2 regions of the Pseudorhizobium flavum genome follow, and region 2 is predicted to be linked to the other one. Evidence: predicted binding sites of a transcription regulator. Region 2 holds the regulator's gene; the other holds the start of a gene.

What was found. The regulator HrcA, encoded in region 2, represses chaperone genes, less so after heat shock. The targets are predictions, from matches to a motif close to GTTAGCACTCNCNNNNNGNGAGTGCTAAC.
Region 1: groES (co-chaperone GroES) is a predicted target of HrcA. The motif match lies at 10,634-10,662, and genes of this name have one in related genera.

What each region holds. Positions count from the first base shown of each region.
Region 1 covers NZ_JBIOKZ010000001.1:182,445-197,447, forward strand. Annotated here, with positions in the region: gene ACEPP2_RS00890 (patatin-like phospholipase family protein) at 1-692, opposite strand, end outside; gene rsmD (16S rRNA (guanine(966)-N(2))-methyltransferase RsmD) at 701-1,261, opposite strand; gene ACEPP2_RS00900 (pseudouridine synthase) at 1,267-3,105, opposite strand; gene ACEPP2_RS00905 (nucleoside deaminase) at 3,257-3,706, shown strand; gene ACEPP2_RS00910 (GNAT family N-acetyltransferase) at 3,720-4,199, opposite strand; gene ACEPP2_RS00915 (hypothetical protein) at 4,264-4,884, opposite strand; gene ileS (isoleucine--tRNA ligase) at 5,023-8,016, opposite strand; gene ACEPP2_RS00925 (BrnA antitoxin family protein) at 8,265-8,507, opposite strand; gene ACEPP2_RS00930 (bifunctional riboflavin kinase/FAD synthetase) at 8,609-9,604, opposite strand; gene ACEPP2_RS00935 (TIGR01459 family HAD-type hydrolase) at 9,617-10,465, opposite strand; gene groES (co-chaperone GroES) at 10,717-11,013, shown strand; gene groL (chaperonin GroEL) at 11,074-12,714, shown strand; gene ACEPP2_RS00950 (DoxX family protein) at 12,937-13,392, shown strand; gene ACEPP2_RS00955 (class I SAM-dependent DNA methyltransferase) at 13,461-14,063, opposite strand; gene hisG (ATP phosphoribosyltransferase) at 14,069-14,767, opposite strand; gene ACEPP2_RS00965 (ATP phosphoribosyltransferase regulatory subunit) at 14,764-15,003, opposite strand, start outside.
Region 2 covers NZ_JBIOKZ010000001.1:614,366-629,368, forward strand. Annotated here, with positions in the region: gene ACEPP2_RS02875 (hybrid sensor histidine kinase/response regulator) at 1-120, opposite strand, end outside; gene lspA (signal peptidase II) at 243-752, opposite strand; gene ACEPP2_RS02885 (TrmH family RNA methyltransferase) at 749-1,609, opposite strand; gene ACEPP2_RS02890 (class I SAM-dependent methyltransferase) at 1,606-2,694, opposite strand; gene hpf (ribosome hibernation-promoting factor, HPF/YfiA family) at 2,995-3,567, shown strand; gene ptsN (PTS IIA-like nitrogen regulatory protein PtsN) at 3,633-4,094, shown strand; gene grpE (nucleotide exchange factor GrpE) at 4,170-4,829, opposite strand; gene hrcA (heat-inducible transcriptional repressor HrcA) at 4,917-5,999, opposite strand; gene rph (ribonuclease PH) at 6,175-6,894, shown strand; gene ACEPP2_RS02920 (VOC family protein) at 6,907-7,317, shown strand; gene rdgB (RdgB/HAM1 family non-canonical purine NTP pyrophosphatase) at 7,331-7,975, shown strand; gene hemW (radical SAM family heme chaperone HemW) at 7,980-9,158, shown strand; gene dnaA (chromosomal replication initiator protein DnaA) at 9,228-10,691, opposite strand; gene rpsT (30S ribosomal protein S20) at 11,606-11,872, opposite strand; gene ACEPP2_RS02945 (enoyl-CoA hydratase) at 12,037-12,813, opposite strand; gene mutM (bifunctional DNA-formamidopyrimidine glycosylase/DNA-(apurinic or apyrimidinic site) lyase) at 12,825-13,715, opposite strand; gene ubiE (bifunctional demethylmenaquinone methyltransferase/2-methoxy-6-polyprenyl-1,4-benzoquinol methylase UbiE) at 13,859-14,635, shown strand; gene ubiB (2-polyprenylphenol 6-hydroxylase) at 14,679-15,003, shown strand, end outside.

The DNA.
Region 1 (15,003 bases), 430 kb from region 2:
AACTGATTGGCGCCAAAAATGCTCTCCATGCGGCTTGGCGGTGATAAGCCGTCCCCTTCCGGCGCCCCGACCACGTCCACCCCGATCACGACGTCCGCCAGATCCATCAGGTGGTCGTAAGGCACGGGATTGAAGATTCCGCCATCAACCATGATGCGGCCGTTCACCGTCACCGGCATGAAGATGCCGGGGATCGCGGCAGACGCGGCGAGCGCCGGTCCGAGTGAACCTTCTTCCAGCACGACTTCGGAACGCCCGTAGTAATCGGTGGCGATTACCTTCAGGGGAATGCCGAGGTCTTGGAAATCTGCCGGAATGGCCTGCGGCAGAAGCGCCTTCAGCACATGCTCGATGTTGAACTGGCCAAAACGAAACCCGCCATCGGTACCGCGCATGGAGGACGGACCAAGACTCAAGAGCCTGTTGGCGAGCGCTCCTCGGTTGCCGACCGTCTCCAGCGTGTAGGCGCGAATCTCGCTGCCCGTCATGCCGGCGGCCATCCCCGCCCCCATAATGGCGCCCATCGAGGAACCTGCGATAGCGACAGGTCGTATCCCGAGCTCGTCCAGAGCATCGATCACATGTGCATGCGCCAGTCCGCGAGCGCCGCCGGCGCCGAAGGCGATCGCGAAGGTCAGGTCTCGCTGTGATTTCTCAACCTTGGCATCGGCAAGGGCAAGCTTGGTGGTCATTGGCAGCTTCAACCTGGCTGGTAGCGAAAGAAGTGCATGCGGGTGTCGCCGAACAGGCGCTGTTCCAGCGGCCTGAACACGGGATCCACGGAAGGCGCGACATCGGCGCGCTCCTCAAGGATCGCCAGCGCCCCAGGAGCAAGCCATCCGCCGGAATAGGCCGCCAGCATGGCTGCTTCACCGAGGCGCCTGCCATAGGGCGGATCGGCGAAAAGCAGATTAAACGGCTCGATCGTGCCGTTCGGCCCGAGCTTCGTGGCGTCGCGCCTCAGGATACGGGCGCGCCCGTGGAGCGCGAGGTGATCGATATTCTCCCACAGCAGGCCTCTCCCTTCGACGCTGTTCTCGACAAACAGAGCCTGTCTGCAGCCGCGGGAAAGCGCCTCGAGGCCGATTGCCCCTGTCCCGGCGAAGAGATCGATGACCCGGGTCTGATTCAGGGCCTCCGGATAGACGTGGCCGATGATGTTGAACAGGCTTTCGCGGGTCCGGTCGACCGTCGGCCGGATGTCGTTGGATTTCGGCGCGGCCAGCGTCCGGCCGCGAAATTCGCCCCCGACGATGCGCATCTGTCCTACCCTCTTGTCCGAGGCTTGCCGCCTGCCGGACGCCCGCCGGGCCTGCCGCCACCGCCGCCGGGCTTGCCGCGACCGCCTCCCGGTTTTCCGCCGGATGGCTTGCCGCCGAAGGATTTTCCGCCGCCGGGCTTGCCTCCGAAGGAACGATCTCCCCCCGGTTTGCTGCCGCGTGGCCGGTCGCCACGGGATCGGTCTTGCTCGGTTCGTGGGCCGCGGGGCCGGTCACCAAACGGACGATCGCCGCGGGGGCGCTCACTCCTGGCGTCATCGGAATATCCCCGACCACGGGGACGCTCTCCCTCCTCGCGCGGCTTGCGGTCGCCGCGGGGCTTTTCGCGGAAGGAGCCCTCCCCTCGCGGCCGATCCGCGAACGGGCGCTCGGTCCTCGGGGATCGCTCGCCCCGATCAGGTCGATCGCCGGCAGGTCGCTTGCGGGGAAAGTCGCCGTCCCTGCTTTCCCGCGCAGGAGATTCAGCGCGTATCCAGTCGCTGTCCTCTTCCGCCCGGTTCACGAGGGCCCTCCGGTCGCTCGGAAGCTTGGGCTTGTCGAACAGCTTTTCCGCCTCAGCCCGTGCAGAAGTTCTCTTCCCCTTGGCATCCGTCGTCGGACGGGCACCGGGCGCCATCCACACATTCGCGGTCCGTGAGGTCCCCATGGGCGGGCGCTTCTTCGGCTTTTCGCCGAAGTCACGGTCGTCACGCTTGTCACCGCCCGATACCGGCTTCCCGCGGCGATCGTCACGTCTGGAATCCTGCCGTTTCGACGAACGATCCTGCGACCATCCGCCGGTACGCTCCCTGTCATCCCGGCTCGCGGCACGAGTCGTCACAGGTTCGGGCTCCTCGCTACCACCGAGATCGCTGTAGATCGGCGCATCGAAGTTGGCCTTCGCTTCCTCGATCAGGCGCGGCCCCAACTGGTCGCGCAGCATCCGTCCGCGCACTTCGACAACCTGCCCCTCCGGCAGATCGCCCAGTTGGAAAGGCCCGTAGGAGATGCGGATCAGCCGGTTGACCTCGAGGCCGAGCGCGCCGAGGACGTTCTTGACCTCGCGGTTCTTGCCTTCCCGCAATCCGACGGTAATCCAGACATTATGGCCCTGCTGGCGGTCGAGCGTTGCGTCGATCGCGCCGTAGAGGACGCCGTCGACGGCAATGCCTTCCTTCAGCTTGTCGAGCGCAGCCTGGTCTACCTCACCATGGGCGCGCACGCGATAGCGACGCAGCCAACCGGTCGTCGGCAGTTCCAGCACACGCGAGAGGCCACCATCATTGGTCAGCAGCAGCAGTCCCTCGGTATTGATATCGAGGCGCCCGATCGACATGACCCGCGGCAGGTCCTCCGGCAGGTTCTCGAAGACCGTCGGGCGTCCTTCCGGATCGGAGTTGGTCGTCACAAGTCCGGCGGGCTTGTGGTAAAGCCACAGCCTGGTGCGTTCGATGCCGCGGATCGGCTGACCATCAACCTCGATGCGATCCTCGAGGGTAGCGTTGACCACTGGCGTCTCGAGGACAGTGCCGTTCAGCCGCACCCGGCCTTCCATGATCATGCGCTCGACGTCACGGCGGGACGCCACACCGGCACGGGCAAGGATCTTGGAAATTCGCTCCGGCTTCGATCCAGCGGCATCGACAGGGGCTGTCGCAGCTTCTGCCGGCTGCTTCGCCACAGGCTTGTCGCTCTTGCCGACTTCCTTCACCGGCCGCTGCTTCAGTCCCGCCTTGGCGGAGAAGGCGGCCTTGCCGGTGGGCTTGCCTTTCGTCACTGATCCGGGTTTCGTGGCGCGTTCGAAGGACTTTGCTCCGCCGCGCTTTGGCTTGTCTTTGGGTGTCATTTGTTGTTTGCCTGAAGCGATGAAGTCGACGGAAGCTTCCGGACATTCATGCGGGTTGAGGTGCGTCCCGGCTGCCCGCACAATGCGGCGGGGCCCGTTTGTTCGCTTCCTACCAGTTCAAGGGTGCCGGGTTAAGAGGAAATCGCCGAGAATGGCCAAGAACGACGGTTTCATGACAGAAGCGCTGCAGGAGGCGGAACAAGCCGGCAGCCGGGGCGAGATCCCCGTCGGCGCCGTACTGGTCATGGATGGCAAGATCCTTGCGCGGTCAGGGAACCGTACTCGCGCCGAAAACGACGTCACCGCCCATGCCGAAATCAATGTCATCCGAGCGGCCTCTCGGCTGCTCGGGCAGGAGCGGCTAACGGGTGCCGACCTCTACGTGACGCTCGAACCCTGCGCGATGTGCGCTGCCGCGATCTCCTTTGCGCGTATCCGCAGGCTCTACTACGGTGCCGAGGACCCGAAGGGGGGCGGGGTCGATCATGGCGGCAGGTTTTACGCGCAGCCAACCTGTCATCATGTGCCGGAGGTCTATTCCGCCATCGCAGAACGGCAGGCCGCGGAACTGCTGAAGCGCTTCTTCCAGGAAAAACGATAAGCCGGCAGGACGGTCAGCTCGCAGCGAAGGCCTTCAGGCTGTCGCCGGTCAGCCGGTACCGAACCCACTCGCTTTGCGGTCTCGCACCAATCGTCTCATAGACGCGGATTGCCGGCTCGTTCCAGTCCAAGACGCTCCATTCGAAACGGCCACAGCCTCGCTCCACCGCAATCTTGGCAAGATGGCGCAGAAGCAGCCGGCCTGCCCCCGCACCGCGATACCGGGGTGAGACATAGAGGTCTTCGAGGTAGAGGCCGTTGCGCGCCTGCCAGGTGGAGTAATTGAAGAACCAGACGGCGAAGCCTGCGGGAGCGCCATCCGCTTCCAGTATGGCCGCTTCCGTCACCGCTTGCGGGCCGAACATGGATGCAGCGAGGCTTGCTTCCGTCGCCTCGACCTCCTCTTCCGCCTTTTCGTAGATCGCAAGCTCGGTAATGAAGCGGAGAATGATGCCGACATCGTCGGCGGTCGCAGCGCGGATCGTGTAATTCATGGGCGGGCTCAACAGAAAAAGGCAGGCCACCGGGCCTGCCGCTTCATAAGTCTAGGATGCTTGGCTACTGGAAGGGCTTCCACCAACTGGAGGTCTGCTTGGCAGCCTCGGCCTCTTTCTTCCGGCGGCGCTCCTTCTTCAGCTCGGGCTCGCCCAGATCTTCAAGGGCTGCAGAGTCGACGGCGCGATACTCCACCGGCGGATCAGTCAGCGAACGCCGTGTCTGTGTCACGTCGGCACTGTTGAGATTCTGTTTAGCCTGCCGGAAAGCTTCCCACTTCTCCGATTCCGTCATCTGTCCAGCCTTGCCCTTACCGGCAAGAAGCGGTGAACGGTAGCCAGGATTGCCTTCGTTCTCGGCTGCTTCCTGGCGGAGTCGCTGGCGGGTCTCCTCAGGCGATTCCACCCATGCCGGATTGGTCTCGCGGCTGGCGAGGGAGGCCTGCGGGGGCGGAAGGGACTTGTCCTGCGCCGTGACCACCAGGCCCGGCCGCGGATTGTACTTCACGTCGCGCTTCTCCTGCGGGCCCAGAGAGACCGCCGAGGTCAGGTCATTGCTCAGCTGCTCCATTGCACTGGTCCCGGTCCCGTAGGTGGGACTGCCCATGCAACCCGATAGGGCCAGCATACCGGCCATCAGCCCGGTGGCGCTCAATGCGGCGCGAAACCCATGCGACGTCTTCATCAAAACCCTTCCAGCAGCGCCCGTCCTTCGACGCCTTCAGATTTCCCGTCAGTACCGCCTGACCGAGAATTCCGGCCAATTTCGGGCAGATGTACCGGATGACGCGGCGAAGCGCAATCATCCGGTAGCGAAAGCGGATCAGCCAAGACGGCCAAGGGCCGCCAGTTCACGCAAGGCTGCGGCATCTCGTGCCGACACTTCGGGGTAGCCGGGATCAGACCCGACATCCGTCGTGACGCGCCAGGAACGGGCGCACTTTGTCCCGTCCGCCAGCTTCGTCTCGACTGCGACACCCGGCACCTCGGCAAGACGGAACGCTGCTTCCGGCCCTTCACCGGCGACCACACGGATGGCCGAAGTGATGCAGATCTCTTCGAAATCCTGCCCCTCGAGCGCGTTTATCAGGGTAGTATCCGACACGTACACGACCGGTGCCGCCTCTAGCGACGAGCCGATCCGCTTTTCCTTGCGCTCGATCTCCAGTGCGCCCGTGACGACCGAACGCACGCGGCGGACCTTCGACCATTTTTCCGCGAGCGCTTCGTTGCGCCATTCTGCCGGCACCTCGGGGAACTGCTCCAGATGCACCGAGACCGCTTGCGGATTGCGGGACAGCCAGGCTTCTTCCGTGGTGAACGGCAGCATGGGGGAGAGCCAGGTCACCATGCAGTCGAAGATCTTGCGGATGACGGCGAGCGCCGAACGACGGCGCAGCGAGGACGGCGCATCGCAGTAGAGCGCGTCCTTGCGGATGTCGAAGTAGAAGGCCGACAGCTCGATATTGGCAAAGTCGATCAGGGCGCGAGCGATCTTCTTGAAGTCGAAGGCGTCATAGCCGTCGCGCACCAGTCGATCCAGTTCCGCCAGGCGATGCAGCATTAGACGTTCTAGTTCGGGCAGATCCGCATAGGCAATCTCTTCGCCTTCGTCGTGCGCCAGCGTGCCGAGCATCCAGCGGATCGTGTTGCGCAACTTGCGATAGGCGTCGACATTCGTCTGGATGATCGTCCTGCCGAGACGCTGGTCTTCCCAGTAATCGGTGGTCATGACCCAGAGGCGAAGGATGTCGGCGCCGGCATCTTTCATAACGTCCTGGGGCGCCACGACATTGCCGAGCGACTTCGACATCTTCTGACCCTTCTCATCCATGGTGAAGCCATGGGTGATGACGGCGTCATAGGGCGCGCGGCCGCGGGTGGCCGCCGATTCCAGGAGCGAAGAGTGGAACCAGCCGCGATGCTGGTCGGAGCCTTCGAGATAGACGTCCGCCGGCCATTTCAGATCCGGCCGGTCTTCCAGCGTAAAGGTATGGGTCGAACCCGAGTCGAACCAGACATCGAGAATGTCGCGGACCTGTGTCCAGCCTTCGTTGGCGCGGGAGCCCAGGAAGCGCTCGCGAGCCCCTTCGGCAAACCAGGCGTCGGCACCCTCCTGCTCGAAAGCCTCCATGATGCGGCCGTTCACTGTGTCGTCCTGCAGGATCGCGCCCTTCTCGTCGACGAAGACGCAGATCGGCACGCCCCAGGCGCGCTGGCGCGACAGCACCCAGTCCGGGCGCTGTTCGATCATGGCGCGCAGGCGGTTCTGGCCAGCGGACGGCACGAAGCGCGTCTCGTCGATCGCCTTCAGCGCGCGCGAGCGCAGCGTCGTGCCGTCGCCGAAGTCCTTGTCCATGTAGACGAACCACTGCGGCGTGTTGCGGAAGATGACCGGCTTCTTCGAGCGCCAGGAATGCGGGTAGGAATGCTTCAGCCGACCGCGGGCAAACAGATTGTTGGCGGCAATCAGCGCCTCGATGACGGCCTTGTTGGCATCACCCTTCTTGCCGTTGTCGTCCATGACGCGGGCGGGACCACCCTCGCGGTCCGGACCGAAGCCAGGGGCATCGGCGGTGTAGAAGCCGGCATCGTCTACCGGGAACGGGATCTTCGTGTCGATGCCGCGCGCTTCGAGCTCGCGGACATTATCGGTCCAGGCGTCAAAGTCCTCGCGGCCATGGCTGGGTGCGGTGTGCACGAAGCCGGTGCCGGCGTCATCGGTGACGTGATCGCCGGCGAGAAGCGGGACGGGGAACTCATAGCCGCCACCGAACTGGCGCAGCGGGTGCCCGCACACGAGGGACGCGAGCTCTTCGGCCGTGACATCGCGGAGCTTTCGGTACTGCAGCTTCGCCTTGGCAAAGGACTCCTCGGCCAGTTTGTCGGCGAAGACGAGCTTTTCCCCGGGAAGCGGCCCGAAGTCATTTTCTGCGGCCGTGACTTCATACAGACCGTAGGACACCTTGGGGGAATAGCTGATCGCCCGGTTGCCGGGGATCGTCCAGGGCGTGGTCGTCCAGATGACGACGAAGGAACCCTGAAGGTCGCCGAGGACACCATCATCGGCGTTCTGTGCGATGACCGCCCGCCTGTATGCCTCACCGGTCTCAAGCGCCACGCCCGGCTCGCTCATCCGCACAACCGGGAACTTCACCCAGATCGTGTCGCTCTCGACATCGGCGTATTCCACTTCGGCCTCGGCCAAGGCAGTGCGCTCGACGACCGACCACATGACCGGCTTCGAGCCCCGATAGAGCTGGCCCGACTTGGCGATCTTCAGAAGTTCGCCTGCGATCCGCGCCTCGGCGTGGAAGTTCATCGTCGTGTAGGGATTGTCGAAGTCGCCCTCGATGCCGAGCCGTTTGAACTCCTCCGACTGGACCTTGATCCAGTGGGCGGCGAATTCGCGGCATTCCTGGCGGAACTCGTTGACCGGGACCTCGTCCTTGTTCTTGCCCTTCTCGCGGTACTTCTCCTCGATCTTCCACTCGATCGGCAATCCGTGGCAGTCCCAGCCGGGGACATAGTTGGAATCGTAGCCGCGCATCTGGAAGGAGCGGGTGATGACGTCCTTCAGGATCTTGTTCAGCGCGTGGCCGATATGGATGTTGCCGTTGGCATAGGGCGGGCCGTCATGCAGCACGAACTTCTCCCGACCGGCGGCGGAGGCGCGGAGCTTCTTGTAGAGATCCATCTGCTGCCAGCGCTTAACCAGTTCCGGTTCCTTCTGCGGCAGTCCGGCGCGCATCGGGAACTCGGTCACGGGCAGGTAGAGGGTCTTGGAATAGTCAAGCTTGTCTGCGGTATCGGTCATGGATCAGCCATCGGAAGAGGCGACCGGCGTGGTCGCGCGGAATTGTGTCATGGAGTGGCGGCAAGCGCGCAAGGAGATATCCCAGCGCCAAGAAACCCGGACCTTTCCGCTGCTTTTCAAGCTGCCGGAAAGGCCGGGCCGATAATTCGAATGATCCGGGCCACCGAAGGATATGTCATGGTGCCGCGTTCCTTAGGGGTTTTTGGCCTCAAAAGAAAGAGGCCTAGCGCAACGTGGAGAAGCCGCGTCTATTCGCCGGTGTCTATCGCGACGGCGGCACGAAGAACCTCGTTGATCCGGTCCTGCCACCCCGGCCCGTCCTTCTGGAAATGCTCGATCACTGCGCTGTCCAGCTTGATCGTGACGAGTTCCTTCGCCTCCGGCAAGGCGCGTCTTTCCACCGCCGGCGCGGCGGGCTTGCTCACCGGCTTCCTGAATAGTGCCTCGGCGGCATCCATCGGATTCTGCGGGCGGCGCGGCGGATTGGCCATCATGGTCGACTTTCGTGCTGTATTGTTAGGACTACGGACTAGGCTCCCAGAAAGGCCGGAAGGTCAAACTTGCCCCGCCACCTCCTGCCTACGCGTCAGGATCACAACGAACGGCGTCCGAAAGCGATCTTCGCATCTAGTTCGCCCAGCGGCCGCACGCCGGAGAGGAGCGCCCTCGCCTCCTCCTCGTCGCGTTTCATCTGCTCGACCAGCGGCTCCAGTCCGTCGAATTTCACCTCGTCGCGCAGATGGCCGAAGAAGGAGACGGAGCAGGTCTGGCCATAGAGGTCGCCGGTGAAGTCGAAGAGATAGGTTTCGAGCAGCGGTGCGCCATTCTCCGTCACCGTCGGGCGGCGGCCATAGCTCGCGACGCCATCGTGGAGAATGCCGTCTGCCTTGCGGAAGCGCACCGCATAAATGCCGGGCTTCAGTTCCATCTCGGGCGGTAACATCATGTTGGCGGTCGGATAGCCGAGCGTGCGGCCGAGTTTCTCACCGCCGACAACCTCACCCTCCACCGTGAAGCGGTAGCCGAGCAGGCCAGCAGCCGCGGCAACATCACCCTCCGCCAGCAGCGCCCGAATGCGACTTGAGGAAATAACCTCGGCATTCTCGTCGCGGAAGGCGTCGACCAGGCTCACACCGAAGCCATGTCGTTCACCCGCGGCCATCAGATAGGCCGGCCCACCTTCACGGCCCTTGCCGAAATGGAAGTCGAAGCCTGTGACGACGGCGCTGGCTTGCAACCAGTCAACGAGCACGGTCTGGACGAATTCCTCGGCGGAACGCTGCGAGAACTCCCGGTCGAACGGATACTCGATGACGCAGCGGAAGCCTATCGCCTCCAGCAGCCGCGCCTTGAGCGGGGCCGGCGTCAGTCGGCAGACGGGGTTGTCGGGGCGGAAGACGGTGCGAGGGTGCGGCTCGAAGGTCAGCACGAGCGCCGGAACGTCGCGAGCCCGCGAAAGCTGCAACGCACGCTCCAACACGCTGCGATGGCCGCGATGGACACCATCGAAGTTGCCGATCGCCACAACGCCGCCCTTGAGGCTTGGCGGCAGCGGCTCCTTCTTCTCGTTGCGGTAGAAGACGGTCATCGGCGTGTTTTCCTAGGCGAGCCGCGGCATCCACCATTTAGGCGTCGCCCCTTCGCGCTTCAGCCAGGCATTCATCACCGCCTCGTCGATCTGGCCATTCACCGTGTATTCGTTCACGTGAATGCCGGCGCTGATGTAAAGCAGATCGAGATCCTGGCTGATGGCGCCGCGGACATCTGTCGGCATGCCGTCGCCAATTGCCAGAACGCGCTCCCGGGCAAGTTCGCCGCGCGTCTGGCGGGCGAAAGCAAGCGCTTCCTCGTAGATCGGGGTGTGCGGCTTGCCGGCAATGCGGCTCTTGCCGCCGAGATCCTCGTAATAGGCGGCAACGGCCCCAGCACAGGGAATGATGCGGTGTCCGCGTTCGACCACCAGATCCGGATTGGCGCAGATGAAGGGAACATCGCGCTTCTGGAAGGCGACGAGCATGTCGTGATAATCTTCCGGCACCTCCTTCTCGTCATCGAAGAAACCGGTGCAGACGATGGCGTCTGCCTCATCCGCGCCGACCACCTCGACATCCAGGCCGTCGAATAGCGGCATGTCGCGTTCCGGGCCCAGCAGGAAAACCTTCCGCGGGCCTTCAGCGATCAGGTGGCGCGTCACGTCACCCGAGGTGACGATGCCGTCATAGGAACTGTCGGGAACGCCTAGCAGCCGAAGCTGGGAGATCACGCCGGGCGAAGGCCGCGGGGAATTGGTGATCAGAACGACGGTCGTCCCTGCCACACGTGCGTCGGCCAGCGCCTTGCAGGCATCCGGGAAGGCATCGACGCCATTGTGGACCACGCCCCAGACATCCGACAGAACCACGTCGTAACTGCCGGTAATCTCTGTGAGACTGCTGATGCGCTTGGCCATGTCTTTTCCCGAACCGATATCTGAACCGGCGCTGACATTGCAAAGCTGGTGCAGGATGGCAAGGCTTTTCCTGCCTTCCAGGGACATGGCAACATCGAACGAGATTGCTGGAAATTTCGATCCAGCTCGTTCTTGACTCTCATTCAAGCCGAGCTTATCTCGACGCCAGCTAGCACTCTCCTCTAGTGAGTGCTAGCAACCAGATACGGGTCCGCAGACCTGTCCATGTCATTTGATCGAGGGATTAGACAATGGCAAGCACCAATTTCCGCCCCCTGCACGACCGCGTCGTCGTTCGTCGCGTCGAGTCTGAAGAAAAGACCAAGGGTGGCATCATCATCCCGGACACCGCCAAGGAAAAGCCTGCCGAAGGTGAAGTCATCGCCGTTGGCCCGGGCGCCCGCGACGAAAGCGGCAAGCAGGTCGCTCTCGACGTCAAGGTCGGCGACCGCGTCCTGTTCGGCAAGTGGTCCGGCACTGAAGTCAAGCTCGATGGCGTCGATCTCCTCATCATGAAGGAATCCGACATCATGGGCGTCATCGGCTGATCTTACAGCCTCTCGCCCATCCCGAAATCACGCTGACACCCCTTTTCAGGAGTTCTCAAAATGGCAGCTAAAGAAGTAAAGTTCGGCCGCACCGCGCGCGAAAAGATGCTGCGCGGCGTCGACATCCTCGCCGATGCCGTCAAGGTCACCCTCGGCCCGAAGGGTCGTAACGTCGTCATCGACAAGTCCTTCGGCGCACCGCGCATCACGAAGGACGGCGTCTCCGTCGCCAAGGAAATCGAACTGGAAGACAAGTTCGAGAACATGGGCGCCCAGATGGTCCGCGAAGTCGCTTCGAAGACCAACGACATCGCCGGTGACGGCACCACGACCGCAACCGTTCTCGCCCAGGCCATCGTCCGCGAAGGCAACAAGGCTGTTGCAGCGGGCATGAACCCGATGGACCTGAAGCGTGGTATCGACCTCGCCGTCAAGGCCGTCGTCGCCGATCTCCAGGCCAAGGCCAAGAAGATCAACACGTCGGAAGAAGTCGCACAGGTTGGCACCATCTCTGCCAACGGCGAGCGCCAGATCGGCCTCGACATTGCTGAAGCAATGCAGAAGGTCGGCAACGAAGGCGTCATCACCGTCGAGGAAGCCAAGACCGCCGAGACCGAACTCGAAGTCGTCGAAGGCATGCAGTTCGACCGTGGCTACCTGTCGCCCTACTTCGTGACCAACCCGGAAAAGATGGTTGCGGATCTCGACGATCCCTACATCCTGCTGCACGAGAAGAAGCTTTCCAACCTGCAGGCCATGCTGCCGGTCCTGGAAGCCGTCGTTCAGTCGGGCAAGCCGCTCCTCATCATCGCTGAAGACGTCGAAGGCGAAGCGCTTGCAACGCTCGTCGTCAACAAGCTGCGCGGCGGCCTCAAGATCGCTGCCGTGAAGGCTCCGGGCTTCGGCGACCGCCGCAAGGCCATGCTCGAAGACATCGCCATCCTAACGGGCGGCACTGTCATCTCCGAAGACCTCGGCATCAAGCTCGAGAATGTCACCCTCGACATGCTCGGCCGCTCGAAGAAGGTCTCGATCTCCAAGGAAAACACCACGATCGTTGACGGTGCCGGCCAGAAGACTGACATTGAAGGCCGTGTTGCCCAGATCAAGGCGCAGATCGAAGAGACCACTTCGGACTACGACCGCGAAAAGCTGCAGGAACGCCTTGCCAAGCTCGCTGGCGGCGTTGCCGTGATCCGCGTGGGCGGCTCGACGGAAGTCGAAGTGAAGGAAAAGAAGGACCGCATCGACGACGCGCTCAACGCGACCCGCGCTGCCGTTCAGGAAGGCATCGTACCGGGCGGCGGCGTCGCTCTGCTGCGTGCTTCCCACCAGCTCTCGGTCAAGGGCGAGAACGCCGACCAGGAAGCCGGCATCAACATCGTTCGCCGCGCGCTGCAGGCTCCGGCCCGCCAGATCGCAGAGAACGCTGGTGACGAAGCTTCGATCGTCGTCGGCAAGATCCTCGAGGGCAACACCGACAACTTCGGCTACAACGCCCAGACCGGCGAGTATGGCGACATGATCGCCATGGGTATCGTCGACCCGGTCAAGGTCGTTCGCACCGCCCTTCAGGACGCAGCCTCGGTTGCCGGCCTCCTCGTCACGACGGAAGCCATGATCGCCGAACTGCCGAAGAAGGACGCTCCGGCCGGCATGCCTGGCGGCATGGGCGGAATGGGCGGAATGGACATGATGTAAGACCTTCGGGTCCTACATCTGAGCCATCCGGTTCAAATCAGGAAGGGCGGTCTTCGGACCGCCCTTTTCTGTTGGGCGAGAGACGCGGCATTTATCTCTCGTTCAATTTTATAAGACAATCTGTCTCCTATTGTTCATCTTTCGAAGCACACCGAATGTGGGCATATTCCTCTCCAGAATTCGATGCCACTGAACCTCAATCTTTTCTCCTGGAGAACACCCATGCCCAACACCTCGACCAACAACCTTCTGCTGCTCGCCGCCCGCGTGCTGCTTTCGGCAATGTTCATCCTGTCCGGCTATCCGAAGCTCCTCGATCCTGCAGGCACTGCCGGCATGATCGCCGGTGCCGGCTTCCCGGCCGCGACCGCCCTCGCCTATCTCGCGGGCATCTTCGAGCTGGTCGTCGGCCTCTTCGTGCTGGTCGGCTTCCAGACCCGCGTCTCGGCGATCCTGCTCGCGCTCTTCTCCGCCTTCACGGGCCTCGTCTTCCACTCCGGCGCCATCAACGTGCCTGACTTCCCGGAAGCCGCAAACGGTCTGCTGACCATGTTCAACGGCCTGATGATGATGAAGAACCTGACGATCGCAGGCGGCTTCCTGGCGCTTGCCGCTGTGGGCGCTGGTGCCTACTCGCTCGACGCCCGCCGCCGTGGTTCGGTCGCAATCGCTGCCTAACCTTCGACGTTCCCTGCCCAAGGCGAACCCGCCGGATCCCATGCGGACCGGCGGGTTTTTCGTGTATGTCAGATGACGCGCTGCGCCAGCCAGACGGTGGCGCCACCGCAGGCGGGATCCTGGCCCATCTGCGCCACGAGTTTGAAACCGTTCGCCGCCAGCAGGTCCCCATACTCCTGCCGCGACAGGCTCGCGTGATAGAGCGGCTCGCCGCCGAACTCCCCCATCGCCACGCCCTCGAAATGGCCGGCCGTGAACATCAGCGCTGCCCCGGGTGCCGCGAGGTAGGCGAAAACCGGAAACATCGCGCGCTGATCCGCGGGGCTGAGATGGAAGAAGCTGTGCCAGGCGATGATCCCATTGAAGGTCCGCCCGGGCGGCAACCTGCGCATGTCGCGGACGATCCACTGCTGATCGGCAAATCGCTGCCTTGCCAGGTCGATCAGCGACGGGGAGCTGTCGACACCGGTCAGACGGAAGCCGCGGGCAATGAAATGGCCGGCAATCGGCTCTCCGGAGCCGCAGCCGAGGTCCAGGATCGTGCCATTGGGCGGAAGAAGCGCAGCGAAGCGATCCAGCCAGGGCTTCTCGAAGAGGTTCTTGCCGCGCAGCTGGTCGAAAGCCTGCGCGTGCCGCTCGTAGAGGCCGATGATCTTGTCTTCCTCGGCCATTCCGCTCAGACGACCGCGCGCTGCACTGCCTGGATGATCCTGCCGACACGCGGATCCCGGTCGTGCTCCGGCTTGCGGGCACGAACAAGGCAAGCCTCGCTCTTCAGGATCACGCCATTGCCCAGCACCTTCAGGTGGTTCGCCTTGAGCGTGGATCCGGTGGAGGTGATGTCAACGATGATGTCGGCCTGCCCCGCTGCCGGCGCACCCTCGGTGGCCCCGAGGCTTTCGACGATCCGGTAGAGCTGGATGCCGTGCTGGCGCGAGAAGAACTGCTGCGTCAGCCGCCAGTATTTCGTGGCGATCGCGAGACGCCGACCGTGGCGGGTCCGGAAATCGGCAGCGACGTCGCCCAGATCCTCCATGGTCTCCACATCCAGCCAGATCTCCGGTACCGCGACGACGACATCCGCCTGGCCGAAGCCAAGACGGGCGCAGAACTCCACCTTCGCATCGACGTCAGCCATGCCCTCGCGCACGAGGTCCTCGCCGGTGACACCGAAATCGACCGCGCCGGCCGCCAGTTCCCGCGCAATCTCCGATGCGGAGAGATAGGCGACCTCAACGCCTTCCATGCCATCGATCCGACCGCGATAGGAGCGGTCATTGCCGACGGCTGAAATGGCGAGGCCGGCGCGATCGAAGACGGCGGCCGTATCGTCCTTGATGCGCCCCTTGGAGGGCAGTGCGATGGTGATCGTCATCCTTGGTCCCTCGCCTGCTCGATCCGGTCAAGCCAGAGCGCGAAGCCTACCGCCGGAATGCGATCCTTAGCGCCCAGTAACGTCAGCAGCCGATCAAAGCGGCCGCCACCCGCAAGCACGGCGGAGGACCCTGTCTCGGTCACTTCGAAAACGAGGCCGGTGTAATAGTCCAGAGGGCGGCCGAAGGCGGCGCGATAGGTCATGCCGGAGAGATCAAGCCCGCTTTCGGTCAGTGC
Region 2 (15,003 bases):
CATGCCGAGAATGCCGTTCAGCGGCGTTCTCAGTTCATGCACGACCGTCGCTAGCTGGCGCGATTTCGCGGCGCTCTCCGCTTCTGCCTCACGAAGCCGCCTCCCGGAAACGCGGTCCATAAAGATCGAGCAGCTATCACGCAGCCGCGGCAGTTGATCTTTCAAGGTGGCAAAGGGGAAACGCATCGGAAATGGCCCGGCACAGTTTCCCCGAACATTGCACTTGCAATGCTAACAAATCTCTACTCGCTCTCGCTGGCGCGGGCAGCCTTCCGCGACCCCAGCAGCTCATCCAGGATCACAAGGGCGGCTCCGATCGAAATGAAACTGTCGGCAAGGTTGAAGACGGCGAAGGACCAGGTCTGCGTATAGAAGAGGATGTAATCGATCACGTGGCCATAGACGAACCCATCGATCAGGTTGCCGATCGCGCCTGCGACGATGAGGGTGAATCCGAGATGGGCGAAACCACGTTCCCCGGGCGTGCGGCGCCAGAGCCAGAGCACGAACGCCACAATCACGACCCGCATGCCGATGATGAACTCCCTCTCCATTCCCGACAGGAGAGAGAAGGCGACGCCGAGATTGTAGGTCCGGTAGAGCGCCAGCATCGGCAGGACGGTAACCGCCTCTTCCAGCGGCAGATAGGCTTCGACCGCAAGCTTGATCGCCTGATCCAGCACGACGGCAATGACGATAAGCACTACCGCGACGAGCGGACGTGAGAACCTGGAAGCAGTCGCTACGATCATCCGGCGTCCTCCAGCTTCAGGAGATGACGGCGGGCCTCAAAGAGCATGACCGCCGTCGCGACCGCAAGATTGAGGCTGTCTGCCCTGCCCTGCTGTGGAATGCGCACCAGTCGATCGGCGGACTTCGCCAGTGCCTCGGGAAGACCTGATTGTTCATTACCCATCAGCAGGACCGTCGGTTTCTTTTCATAATTGACTGTCCGATAGTCAACCGCACCGGCGAGATGGGTTGCGACGACCTGGGCACCCGAACGCTTCTGCCACGCAAAGAATTCCTCGGTCGTCGCTCTGGCGAGGGGGACCGCGAAAACGGATCCCATCGTGGCGCGGACGGTTTCCAGCGAGAAGGGATCGGTACATTCCCCGACCAAGATCACGCCAGAGGCACCGGCCGCGTCCGCGGTACGGATGATCGTGCCCAGATTGCCCGGATCGCGGACGCGATCGAGGGCTACATAGGTCATCCCTTGGCTCGGCCGGAGGTCCTCAAGCGGTGTCCAACGCTGCTCGAAAATGCCGACCACCATTTGCGGATTGTCTCGACGCGTGATGGAGGAGAGGACCTTCTCGCTGACTTCCAGCACGAGCCCCCCCTTGGCGACTGTGCGGGCAGCTACCTGTTCCACCAGAGGCTTTCCCTTGGCGGCCTTCGCATAGACGAGGGTCCGGATAGCCCAGCCCAGTTCCAGCGCATCGATGACCAGCTTCAGCCCTTCTGCCATGAAGGTCCCGCTCTGCTCGCGATCCTTCTTGTTGCTGAGCGCCTTGATATCCTTGACGATCGGATTTGAGAGGCTGGTCACCTCCTTTACCTGACCGACGCGCCGAGGAACCGCGTTGTGGTGATCATTGGTCATTCGCGCACCCAGCGGCTGAATAGCGAGGTTGACAGGGCACGACCGACAGCACTGCCCTCGATTCCCGTTTCGCGAATGACCAGTTCTCCCGATTCCACGACACCGCCCGCGCCGCGCATGTTCTCGCGCATCAGTTCGTGCATCGAATAGAAGCTCGCCCGGATCGAATAGGCGGTCAGCACGAGACCGACAGCGTTAGGAGACAGCAGTTCTCGGCACACGTCCAGCATCAGGGGAAGATGCTCGAACAGATGCCAGACTTCGCCATTGGGACCGCGGCCAAACTTCGGCGGATCGGTCAGGATAATATCGTAGTGGTTGCCTCGCCGTTCCTCCCTCTGGATGAACTTCATGGCGTCTTCGCAAATCCACCGGATCGGCGCCCGCTCCAGGCGCGACAGGGCCTGGTTCTCGCGAGCCCATCCGATCGCCTTCTTCGACGCGTCCACATGGGTGACCTCGGCGCCGGCAGCGGCGGCGACAAGCGAGGCAACTCCCGTATAACCGAAGAGGTTCAGCACCTTGAGCGGGCGGTCAGCACTCTCGACCTGCTGCTTCATCCACTCCCAGTGTACGATCTGCTCCGGGAACACGCCGACATGGCGAAAAGAGGTGAAGCGGCCAAGGAAATCGACGCCAAGCAGCGACAGGGGCCAGGTTTCTCCCAGCGCCTCTTTCGGAAAGCGCCAGCGTCCAATGCCGTCCTCGTCCGTATCTCCGGTGAATACGGCATCGACCTTCTCCCAGACTGAAGGGGGGAGCGACGGCTGCCAGAGTGCCTGTGCTTCCGGCCGGACGATCCGATAGGGTCCGTATTGCTCAAGCTTCAATCCGTTGCCGCTGTCGATCAGGTGAAAGTCCCCGGCGCCGCGCGACTCGAGGATGACCGGCACGCGCTCCGACGGGCGTTCGCCGACCCGCTGGATTAGAGGCCGCTGTGGCGCAGGCTCGGCCGCCGCTCGGCCGCCAGCGACAGATACTCCCTCGCGCTCGCCCTTTGCCGGCCCGCCGGGACGGGGGCGCGCGGAACGCGGGCTGCCGCTCGTGCCGGGTCTCCGCTCCGTGCGTTTTTCCCTGTTTTTCACTGCACATCCGATCGGTTGACGTTTCGCTGCAAATAGCAATTGCCCCGGCAGTTGGCAAAGGGCTTTAGAGCCGGCGAGGGTCACCGGGGACCTTCTACTCTGGGGCGTCCATTAGGGATGCGTTGACTTTGGAGGTTCACAGGCGTAGAAGCCCGCCGCAATTGCAACGGACAAAAGCAAGCACCCTTACCCACTCGCCATGCCTCCTAAAAACGTCCCGGTGCCGCGTGAAGCGCTTGGATGAGGTGGATGGTTGGCGTAGACTGAAACACGCAAGTCACGATAAGAAGGAACCAATCCATGAGTGTGCGTGTATCTGGTAAACAGATGGAGATCGGTGAATCGTTCCGCCAGCGGATCGAGGACCAGATCGGCGAGGCTGTCGCCAAGTACTTCGACGGGGGGTACGCAGGTCAGGTGATCGTGGAGAAATCCGGATCGCGTTTCTCGGCCGATTGCAAGATACATCTCGATACCGGCATTGTCCTGCATGCAGCAGGCCAGGCTAACGATCCGCAGCTAAGCTTCGATGCCGCCGCCGAGCGCATCGAGAAGCGTCTTCGGCGCTACAAGCGCAAGCTGAAGGACCATCATGGCGGTTCCCACGGCAACGGCCAGGAAATCGCTTACACCGTCATGGATGCCATTCCGGAAGAAGACGAGGAACTGCCAGAGGATTTCGCGCCCACGATCGTGGCGGAAAGTTCCAAGCAGTTGCGCACGATGTCGGTCGCTACCGCTGTCATGGCCCTGGACATGACCGACGAGCCGGTCCTGCTTTTCCGGAGCCCCGGCAAGGAAGACCTGAACATCGTCTATCGCCGCAACGACGGCAATATCGGCTGGATCGACTCCACCAATATCAAAGGCTAACGATTCTGGGAGAGCGTTGGCGACGACGCTCCCTCCACCTTGCGGTGGTAAAAAGGAAGAAGAGAATGGCTTTGGCAGATTTGCTGCAGCAAGATGCGATTATTCCCGCCCTGAAAGTAAATTCCAAGAAGCAGCTGTTGCAGGAGTTGGCCTCCAGGGCCTCCAAGCTCACTGGGGTTGCGGAGCGGGAGATCTTCGACGTCATCCTGCAGCGGGAACGGTTGGGTTCGACCGGCGTCGGTCACGGCGTGGCCATTCCGCATGGCAAGCTTAACAGTATTTCGTCCATTAGCGGTGTCTTCGCGCGACTTGAAACGCCCGTTGACTTCGAGGCGTTGGACGATGAACCCGTCGATCTCGTATTCCTTCTGCTTGCTCCCGAAGGGGCAGGAGCGGACCACCTCAAGGCGCTTTCGCGGATCGCCCGCGTGTTGCGCGACCAGGAACTTGTCGCGAAGCTTCGCCAGACGGATTCGGCATCGGCGATCTACGCCTTCCTGAACCAGGAACAGGCGACCGCCGCCTGACAACAGGGCTGAGAACGAAATAGCCGCCCGGCGCCTATGGCAGCGGGCGGCTATTTTGCGTTTACGGAGAGGTTGTCAGCCGTTCGTCGTTTCGCTCTCGCCGGGGGCGGTAATTGCTTCGACCTTCGGGCCTCCCTTGGAAACGCCCACCATGGCCGGCCTCAGGACACGCTCACCAATCGTGTATCCCGCCTGAACCACCTGGAGAATGGTGTTGTTCGGCACGTCGGGATTGGGGATCTCGAACATGGCCTGGTGGAAGTTGGGATCGAACTTCTGGCCCTCGGCGTCCATCTTCTTCACGCCGTGGCGCTCGAGCGCAGACAGCATCGAACGTTCGGTCATTTCCACGCCTTCGAGCAGCGAGGTCAGGCTCTGGTCGGCCGCGGCACGAATTTCGGCCGGGACGGCATCGATCGCCCGACGGAGATTGTCGGAGACGGCCAGCATGTCGCGCGCGAAGGCGGCGACTGAATAGGACTTCGCGTCCTTCACATCGCGTTCCGTGCGACGACGCAGGTTTTCCATCTCGGCGGCCATACGCAGGAAACGATCGCGAAGATCGGCATTTTCGGCCTTGATCGCTTCGATGGGATCAGGCTCGGCGTTTTGGGGTTCGCCACCCTCAACCGTCTCCTGATCCTGCTGCCCCGATGCTACGGCCTCGGCAGCGTTTTCCGCGGCGGTTTCGTGCTTTCCCGCGTCAGGTCCGGTTTTCTTTGTCTCGTCGGTCATGACCTTCTCCGGTATCTTCGTTCACAAAGTCGTGCCCGATATCGAGGTTTGAACCTCAAAAATCAAGGCTGGTCCGAGAATGGGATGTTATCTGGGCTGCCGCGTCAGGCGTGCCAGAAGCTGGGCGGTATAGTCGACCATCGGGACGACCCGCGAATAATTAAGCCGTGTCGGACCGATCACGCCGACGGCCCCCACGATGCGCTCTTCCTGATCCCTGTAAGGCGCGACGATCAGGGACGAGCCCGAGAGCGAGAAGAGCTTGTTCTCCGACCCGATGAAGATCCTGACGCCCGGCCCACTTTCGGCAAGGTTCAGTATCTCGATGAGGCTGTCCTTCTTCTCCAGATCGTCGAAGAGCAGGCGCAGCCTGTCCAGGTCGTCGAGACCCGTCATTCCTTCGAGCAGGTTCGCGCGCCCGCGCACGATCAGCTGGTTGGGTTTGCCGTCTTCGCGCGTCCCGGACCAGACGGCCAGGCCGCGCTGCACCAAGTCCTGCGACAGCGCCGTCAGTTCGGTCTGAACCTGCGTCTTCAGCCTCTCAAGTTCTGCGCGAAGCTCGAGGAGCGTCTGGCCCGTCAGATGAGCGTTCAGGAAGTTTGCGGCTTCTGTCAGCTGCGAGGAAGTTACTCCCGCAGGCAGGTCGATGATCCGGTTTTCCACCTGGTTATGTTCGCCGACGAGGACCGCTAGCGCCTTGGTCGGCTCCAGCCGGATGAACTCGACATGCTTGAGGATAGGATCGCTCTTGGTGGTGACGACGATGCCGGCGCCGCGCGAGACACCGGAGAGCATCCGGCTGGCATCGTGCATCAGGCTCTCAAGCGGTCGGTCACGGTCCTCCGGGCGGATCTGTCGCTCGATGCTCGTCCGCTCCTCCTCCGAGAGGTCACCCACCTGCATGAAGGCATCGACGAAAAAGCGCAGGCCGGACTGGGTCGGCAATCGACCTGCGCTGACGTGTGGAGAATAAATGAGGCCGAGCTCTTCCAGATCGCTCATGACATTGCGAACGGATGCCGGCGATAGCGACATGGGCAGGAGACGGGAGAGATTTCGAGAGCCCAGTGGTTCTCCGGTTTCAAGGTAGCTTTCGACGATGCGTCTGAAGATCTCACGCGAACGGTCGTCAAGCACCGCGCCGCTTTCCCTTCGTTCCATCAATCCCATCGTTCCCTTGGAGCCCTCGGTTCGTCTTGATCAAATATAGTCATCCGGCACGGTCTTCGCCACACGGAAAGTTATGCGCGCGTTTGGCCTGCTTCCGATACACGCCCCGCCCCTTTTCCTTTGCAAATGCCGGGCGACGTCCGTAGAACGCCTAGGAAATTCTCAGGAGCATGACATGCGGCCTTCAGGCAGAAAAACCGACCAGATGCGCAAGGTTTCCTTCGAGCGCAACTTCTCGAAACATGCGGAAGGGTCCTGCCTCGTCCGCTTCGGAGACACTCACGTTCTCTGCACCGCAAGCCTTGAGGAGAAGCCTCCGGCATGGCTTCGCAACAGCGGCAAGGGCTGGGTGACGGCGGAATACGGCATGCTGCCGCGCGCGACCGGTGATCGGATGAAGCGCGAAGCTGCGTCCGGCAAGCAAGGCGGGCGTACCCAGGAAATCCAGCGCCTGATCGGCCGCTCGCTTCGCGCCGTGGTGGACCTGAGCGCGCTTGGGGAAAAGCAGATCACCATCGACTGCGACGTCATTCAGGCGGACGGCGGAACGCGTACCGCAGCCATCACCGGGGGTTGGATCGCCCTGCACGACTGCCTGAAATGGATGGAAGCCCGTTCGATGACGAAGCTCGACAAGGTCCTGAAGGACCACGTCGCGGCGATCTCCTGCGGTATCTTCGCTGGACAGTCGGTCATCGACCTCGACTATCTCGAAGATTCCGCCGCCGAAACGGATGCCAATTTTGTCATGACCGGCACGGGCGGTATCGTGGAGGTACAGGGAACCGCCGAGGGTGCACCGTTCAGCCAGGAAGAGTTCCTTTCACTGCTGGCGCTGGCGAAGGCGGGAACCGAGGAACTGGTGGCACTTCAGAAGCAGGCCATCGCTGCCTGACCGGAGAGAGCGATGCTGATCGAAGGGATGCTTGAGACTGCTCTCTATGCCGAAGATCTCGATGCGGCAGAGGCCTTCTACGGCGGCATCCTGAGGCTAGAGCGGATCGTCCGGGCCAGCAACCGCCATGTCTTCTTCCGGTGCGGGCAAGGCGTCTTGCTTGTCTTCAATCCGGACGAGACGGTGAAGCCGCCTGCCGAGAACGGACCGCAAGTCCCGCCACATGGCGCGACAGGCGCAGGCCATGCCTGCTTCCGGGTTGCCCGCAGCAATCTCGACGCTGTCACCGACACGCTGAAGAAGGCAGGCGTCGCGATCGAGAGCGACGTGATATGGCCGAACGGCGCCCGGTCGATCTACTTCCGCGATCCGGCGGGCAACAGTCTCGAATGCGCCGAACCGGGCCTCTGGTCCATCGGCTGAGGAAATCAGGAACATGCGCAAACTCCACACCAGGACGATCGTCGTCGCCAGCCACAATGCCGGCAAGATCCGCGAGATCGCCGAGCTCATTGCTCCGTTCGGCTTCAGCGCGAAATCTGCGGCTGAACTGGCGCTGGAGGAGCCGGCCGAGACCGGTACGACCTTCGAGGAGAACGCGGCTATCAAGGCACTGGCCTCCGCCACGGCATCCGGCCTTCCGGCGCTCTCCGACGATTCCGGCCTCATGGTCGACGCTCTCGATGGGCAACCGGGCGTCTACACTGCCAACTGGGCAGAGCGCGAGGACGGCAGCCGCGATTTCACCATGGCTATGGAGAAGGTCGAGAAGGCGCTTTCAGAGCGCGGGGCGACCACCGCCGAGCAGCGCACCGCCCGCTTCGTGAGCGTGCTTTGCCTTGCCTGGCCGGATGGCCATACGGAGTTCTTCCGTGGCGAAGTCGAGGGCAGCGTCGTCTGGCCGCCCCGGGGAGGCAAGGGCTTCGGTTACGACCCGGTCTTCCAGCCGAAGGGCTATGATACGACCTTCGGCGAGATGAGTTCGGAAGAAAAGCACGGCTGGAAGCACGGGGAGCCGGAGGCGCTTTCGCACCGCGCCCGCGCGTTCAAGCGCTTCGTGGAAACCTGCCTGGAGAGCTGAGCCGTTGAACCCGGACGCGCCCCTTCTGCCCGATACCGGAGAACCCGGCTTCGGCATCTATGTGCATTGGCCGTTCTGCGCGGCCAAGTGTCCCTACTGCGATTTCAATAGCCACGTCCGGCACCAGCCCGTGGACCAGCCTCGCTTTACGGCCGCCTTCCTGCGGGAGATGGCCACCATGCGCCAGATGAGCGGCCCGAAGACCGTCACCAGTATTTTCCTCGGCGGCGGAACGCCATCGCTGATGGAGCCGGGTACGGTCGCCGCAGTCCTCGACGGCATTGCCCGATACTGGCATGTGCCGGATGGTATCGAGATCACCATGGAAGCCAATCCGTCTAGCGTCGAGGCGGAACGGTTCCGCGGCTATCGGGCGGCAGGCGTGAACCGCGTGTCCCTCGGCGTGCAGGCCCTTAACGATGCCGACCTGAAATTTCTGGGCAGGCTCCATGACGTGACCGATGCGCTGAAGGCGATCCGCCTGGCGCGGGAGATCTTTCCCCGCATGAGCTTCGACCTCATCTATGCCCGTCCACGACAGACGGTCGAGGCATGGGAGGCAGAGCTCGAGCAGGCGATCTCCTATGCCGTCGACCACCTCTCGCTCTACCAACTCACCATCGAGGAAGGCACGCCGTTCTACGGCCTTCACAAGGCCGGCAAGCTCGTCGTGCCGGACGGCGATCAGTCTGCGGACCTCTACGAGGCGACGCAGGAGATCACCGCCCGTCACGGATTGCCGGCGTATGAGGTTTCAAACCATGCCCGACCGGGCGCCGAAAGCCGCCATAACCTCACCTACTGGCGCTATGGCGACTATGGGGGGATAGGACCGGGAGCCCACGGCCGCCTCACACGCGGCGCGGCCAAGATCGCGACAGCGACCGAACGACGTCCCGAGACATGGCTGGAGCTCGTAGAGCAACAGGGACATGGCCTTGTAGACCAGGAGGACCTCGGCCGCGACGAGCAGGCCGACGAACTGCTGTTGATGGGGCTGAGATTGACCGAGGGCGTCGACCTTGCCCGCTGGCAGCAACTGTCCGGCCGGGATCCCAATCCCGCACGGGAGGGGACCTTACTGGAACACGGCTTTATCGAACGGCTTGGCAATTCGAGACTGCGCTGCACTCCTAAGGGAATGCTCATCCTGGATGCCGTGGTCGCGGATCTGGCCTGCTAGGGATTTGGGCAGCAACCGGCCCCTGCCCGGATAGTCGAGAAGGCCGGCAACTCTGCCGGCCTTTCTTTATTAAGCATTGTTCTCGTTGATCAGCCGCTTCAGAAGCTCGACCTCGTGGCAGAGCTTGCTGTCGCCCGAGATCAGGTCTTCGATCTTTCGTACAGCATGAAGTACCGTCGTATGGTCGCGTCCGCCGAAGCGGCGACCGATCTCCGGGAACGACCGGGGCGTCAGAGTCTTCGCCAGATACATGGCGATCTGGCGCGGCTTCACGACGACTCGTGTCCGGCGATTGGAAACGAGCTCCTGTCGCGAGACGTTATAGTGACGGGCGACGATCCGCTGGATGTCCTCGATGCGGACGCGCTTTGCCTCTCCAGTGCCGACTAGATGGGCGAGCAGTTCATCGACGCGCTCGATCGACAGCGAAGGCTCGAACGAGCGGCGAAAGAGCAACTGGTTGAAGGCACCTTCCAGTTCGCGACCGCTATTGGCGACATTGCGGGCCACATGCGAGAGGATTTCGACCGGGATGTCCAGCGAGGCGTCTTCCTGCTGAGCCGCCTCCAGGCGACGCTTCAGCATTTCGAAGCGCATCTCATAGTCGGGGCTTTCCATCTCGATCGCCACGCCGCCCTGCAGGCGCGAACGGACGCGTGGGTCCAGAGACTCCAGTTCCCAAGGCGCACGGTCTGCGGCCACGACCACCTGCTTGGCGCTGTCGAGCAAGGTATTGAGGAGGTGGCAGAACTCGTTCTGGATCATCTTGCCCTGCAGGAACTGCATGTCGTCGATGATCAGGAGGTCAATATTGCGCAGGGAATCCTTGAGCGTCAGGGCATTGTTGTCACGGATCGCCGTTGCGAAGCGCCACATGAAATATTCGGCGGTCAGGTAGACGACGCGCGGCGCGCGGGCGCTGGAGACGGCGGCATTGGCAATGGCCTGGAGCAGGTGCGTCTTTCCGAGCCCGACACCGGAATGGATGAACAGCGGGTTGAACCGCACGGCGCCTGCGCCGGCCTCGGCAATCGTTCGGGCCGCAGCCAGTGCTACCCGATTGGACGGACCCTCCACATAGGTATCGAAGGTGAAGCGGGAATCGAGCGGCGAGCCGAACAGCGGCGCGGCAGCACTCGGTCGCGGGCCCGCCGCGGCTGTCGGAAAGGTGGCGATCTTGCCGATTTCGCGGGATACCGGCTGCCGCGAGGCAGAGGGCGTAGCGACGGGGGCGGCCTCTGTGGCCTGAAGGCTAGTCTCTGCGGAAACCGGACGCGGATTTCGGCTTGCGCTGCGGACCAGGATCTCCACCTTCAGGATGCCCGGCTCCTCCGCCTGGAAGATGCTGGTGATCAGATCAAGATAGCGGTTGGTGATCCACGATTTCAAAAAGGTGGTCGGAACGCTCAGCCGAACGACGCTCTTGGAGAAGGAATGTAGCTTCAGGCGACCAAACCAGCTTGTGTATACATCGGCACCAACCTGGGCCTTCAACCGCTGCTTTACGCGACCGAAGAGAGCTTCATCCGTCATGTCCGAGCTTACCTCTTTTGTCTGCGCCGATGCCGTCTCGAATGCCTGTCGTACATGGTCCGCCTCGCCCAATGCACGTGCCGCCGTATTCGTCTGCATTTATTCTGCCGCCTTCTAGTTCCTGTACCAGCGGCACCGCTGCCGCCAGACCATCCTCGATCTCGCAAGCTCGACCTGCTGCTGCATCATCGTCGAGCCGTCCCTGCTTCCTTTGTCGTCGTTGCGGTACAGTCAAAGATACCGCTCCTCGGACCTAACGCCGCGTCTCCGCGATCATCTACCCGGGCTCCCATCCTCGTCCTGACGAGACCCGTCCCCACTTCCTCCTTGTCTCCGGCCGAAGCCAGTCGTCACACACCGGTCCCGTTCGCATTCCCGATAGGAATCCGGTGCACAACCTTTGGTTACATGGAAAGCGGACATCGCAGTCCGCAACAAGAGCGAAAAAGCTGCTGCTCCGCGCCGGTAAAAACGCGAATGGCGCCGGCTTTCTTGAAGTCGTCCCCGTGCCCTTGCTGAAGCCATTTAGGCAGGATCGGAGGTGGAGATCAATGCTGATTTTTACCCAAAATTAATTGGCGGGCGTTGACTCTTCCGACCCCGTTTGCATCGCCTGAAAGGGGCTCCGGAGAATCCCTGTCGAATCAATAGGATTCGAAAACGGCGCGGGAATGGAGCAGGTATACAGAGAAAAAATAAAAAACTGCTTGACTCGTTTCCAGCCTAGCCGCGGAAGGCGACAGAGGCTCCGCTTTTCCAAGAGCTTTTCCAAGCCATTGTTATTAATTGATTTTTTTTGTCATGCCGCCGACACATCCGCGCGGGCGACCGTCACAGAAAAGAGACAGACGAGCCGGAATCAGAAAAGCCCAGCACGCGTGCCAGGCTTATCACAGAATTTTGAATTGCTAATATTAGGCAGACAGAGCCTTCACGCGAGCCGCCAGACGCGACACCTTGCGCGATGCAGTGTTGCGGTGGAGGACACCCTTGGTCGCTGCGCGATGGATCTCCGGCTGCGCCGCCTTCAAAGCTTCGGCGGCAACTGCGACATCACCCGTAGCAATCGCTTCTTCCACCTTGCGAATAAAGCCGCGAACGCGCGAACGGCGAGCCTTGTTGACTGCGGTACGGCGAGCGATCTTGCGGGTCGCCTTTTTCGCCGAAGTTGTATTGGCCATTTATGCCTCTCTACGAATTCGAACCAAACTCCACCGTTGCCGCGGCCGTCAGCGACCAGATCTTCAGCAATTGGGGAGCATTAGAGGAAGCCTTGATCAGGCTTTCCCAACTGTGGCGCGGCATATAACTTGAATGGCGCCCGCCGTCAACGCGCATTTTGCCTTCACCGGTTGTTGAAATCCGGCTTCCGCTTCTCCATGAAAGCAGCCATGCCTTCCTTCTGGTCGGCAGTAGCGAAGAGGGACTGGAACAAGCGCCGTTCCAGGCGCAATCCTTCGGCCAGGGTCAGTTCGTCGGCGCGATTGACCGCGTCCTTCGCCATGAGCACGGCGACACGCGAGAAGGAGGCAATTTTCGCGGCCGCCTCCAGCGCCTCGTCGAGCAGGCGCTCCGTCGAGACGATGCGGGCGACGAGTCCAGCCCGCTCCGCCTCGGCCGCGTCCATCATCCTGCCCGTCAGCACGAGGTCCATGGCCTTTGCCTTGCCCACGGCCCGCGTCAGCCGTTGCGACCCGCCCATGCCTGGGATAACGCCAAGCGTGATTTCCGGCTGCCCGAACTTCGCATTCTCCGCTGCGATGATGAAGTCACACATCATCGCCAATTCGCAGCCTCCTCCCAGTGCATAACCCGAGACTGCGGCAATGATGGGCTTGCGTGTCGCAGCAATCGCCTCCCAGCCGCCCAGCAGGTCGTCTAGGTATGCGTCCACGAAATTCACCGGCTGCATTTCCTTTATGTCCGCGCCGGCGGCAAACGCCTTCTCAGAACCGGTCAGCACGATCGCACCCACTTGCGGATCGGCATCGAAGGACCGGAGCGCCTGCGTGAGCTCGCGCATCACGGTCGAGTTCAATGCGTTCAGCGCCTTCGGCCGGTTCAGCGTGATCAGCCCGACATCGCCGCGTGTCTCAATCAGCAGCGTTTCGAAATCCTGCATGGTGTTCCTCCCTATTTCTGGCAACTGGCACAATAGAACGACGAGCGGCCAGCCTGGACGATGCGCGAGACCGTACCGTTGCAGCCCGGCGTTCTGCAAGCCTCCCCTTCGCGGTCATAGACGGAGAAGGAATGCTGGAAATAGCCAAGCGAGCCGTCCGTCTGGATGTGGTCACGCAGGGAGGAACCACCAGCCGCGATCGCATCGGCGATGACGGCACGGATCGCTTCCGTCAGAAGCAGAAGCTGCTTCTTTGGCCCTCCCGTCGGCGTCACCAACGAGCCTGACTTTCGAAGCGGCGAGAGGTGTGCGCGCCAGAGCGCCTCGCAGACATAGATGTTGCCGAGCCCGGCCACCACGCTCTGGTCGAGCAGGGCACCCTTGAGCGGCTGGGTCCTGCCGCCAAGCCTGCGTGCCAGATAGTCCGCATCGAGCAGGTTGCCGGTCGGTTCGGGCCCCAGCCCGACGAAAGGCGGATAGGCATCGAGCTGGCTGCGTTTCCACAGATGCATGAAACCGAACCGCCGCGGATCGTTGTAGACCACGCGCGACCAGCCCTGCGGCGTGCGCAGATGGAACAGGACATGGTCATGCTTCCCGTCCTTCGAGCGCGGAAGGGCGAAGCCGCCCGGCGTCTGGGAGGCCGCTTCTTCCTCGACCCTGAAGGATCCGGACATTCCGAGGTGGGAGATGATGGTCATGTCGTCGTCGAGGTCGATCAGCAGATACTTCGCGCGCCGCCCCAGCGAAACGATCCGCTTGCCTTGCGAGGCATCGGCAAAGTTCTCTGGGAGAGGGAAGCGCAGATCCTGCCGGCGCAGTTCCAGCCTCTCGATGATGGAACCTTCCATGGCCGGCGCAAGTCCCCGCCGTACCGTCTCCACCTCTGGCAATTCCGGCATGACTATCTAACTTCCTGTTCCAAGCCCCGCCCGCCTCGTCTATAGACCAAGGCCAGCGGTCGCATTGTCATCGACATGCGGCACAGATAGCGAGGCTGGAGCAATTTCGCCATGGCCAGCGACCGGACGAGCAAGGAGTTCCGATGAGTGAAGCACGCACCTCCGCAGAAGGCGGCATGGAGACGTCCTACGGCTTCCGCCAAGTTGCCGAGGGCGAGAAGCAGCACCTCGTCAACGACGTGTTCCACAAGGTCGCCAAACGCTACGACATCATGAACGATGTCATGTCGGGGGGCTTGCACCGGCTCTGGAAGGACGCCCTGGTCACCGCGCTCAATCCCCGCAAGGATCCTTCTTACAAGGTACTGGACGTTGCCGGCGGCACGGGCGATATCGCCTTCCGGATCGTCGAGGCGTCCGGGCGGAAGGGCCATGCGACGGTGCTCGACATCAACGGTTCGATGCTCGCGGTTGGCGCTGAACGTGCGCGAAAGAAGGGCCTGTCCGACAACCTCACCTTCGTCGAGGCGAACGCCGAAGAACTGCCGTTCCAGCCGAACAGCTTCGACGCCTACACGATCGCCTTCGGCATCCGCAATGTGCCACACATCGATGTCGCGCTATCGGAGGCCTACCGCGTCCTGAAGCGCGGAGGGCGGTTGCTGGTGCTGGAGTTTTCCGAGGTCGGACTGCCGCTCCTCGACCGTTTCTACGATGAGTGGTCGTTCAAGGCGATCCCTCAGTTCGGCAAGATGATCACCGGCGACAGCGAACCCTATCAGTATCTGGTGGAATCCATCCGGAAGTTTCCCAACCAGGAGAATTTCGCGGCGATGATCCGCCAAGCCGGCTTCTCCCGCGTAGCCTATACCGATTACACCGGCGGCATTGCTGCCCTGCATTCCGGCTGGAAGCTTTGACGCCGATGACAGGAATGGAAATGCGACGCGGCGGGGGCTGCCCATGAGCACGATCGGCGCCTATTTCAGGCTTGTGCGCGTGGGCTGGGTGCTTGTCCGCGAAGGCGTCGTCTCAGCGCTGCCGACGCAGGACATGCCGCCGTCCATTGGCCTGCTCAAATCACTGGCAGAACCTTTCGCCCGTATCCGTGCCAAGCGGCAGGCCCGCAGCACCCGCCTGTCACGTGCCGTCGACCGGCTTGGCCCCTCCTATGTCAAGATCGGCCAGTTTCTCGCCACGCGCCCCGATGTCGTGGGGGTGGACTGGGCGCTCGACCTCTCGATGCTGCAGGACCGGATGTCCTTCTTCCCGACCGACACGGCGAAGA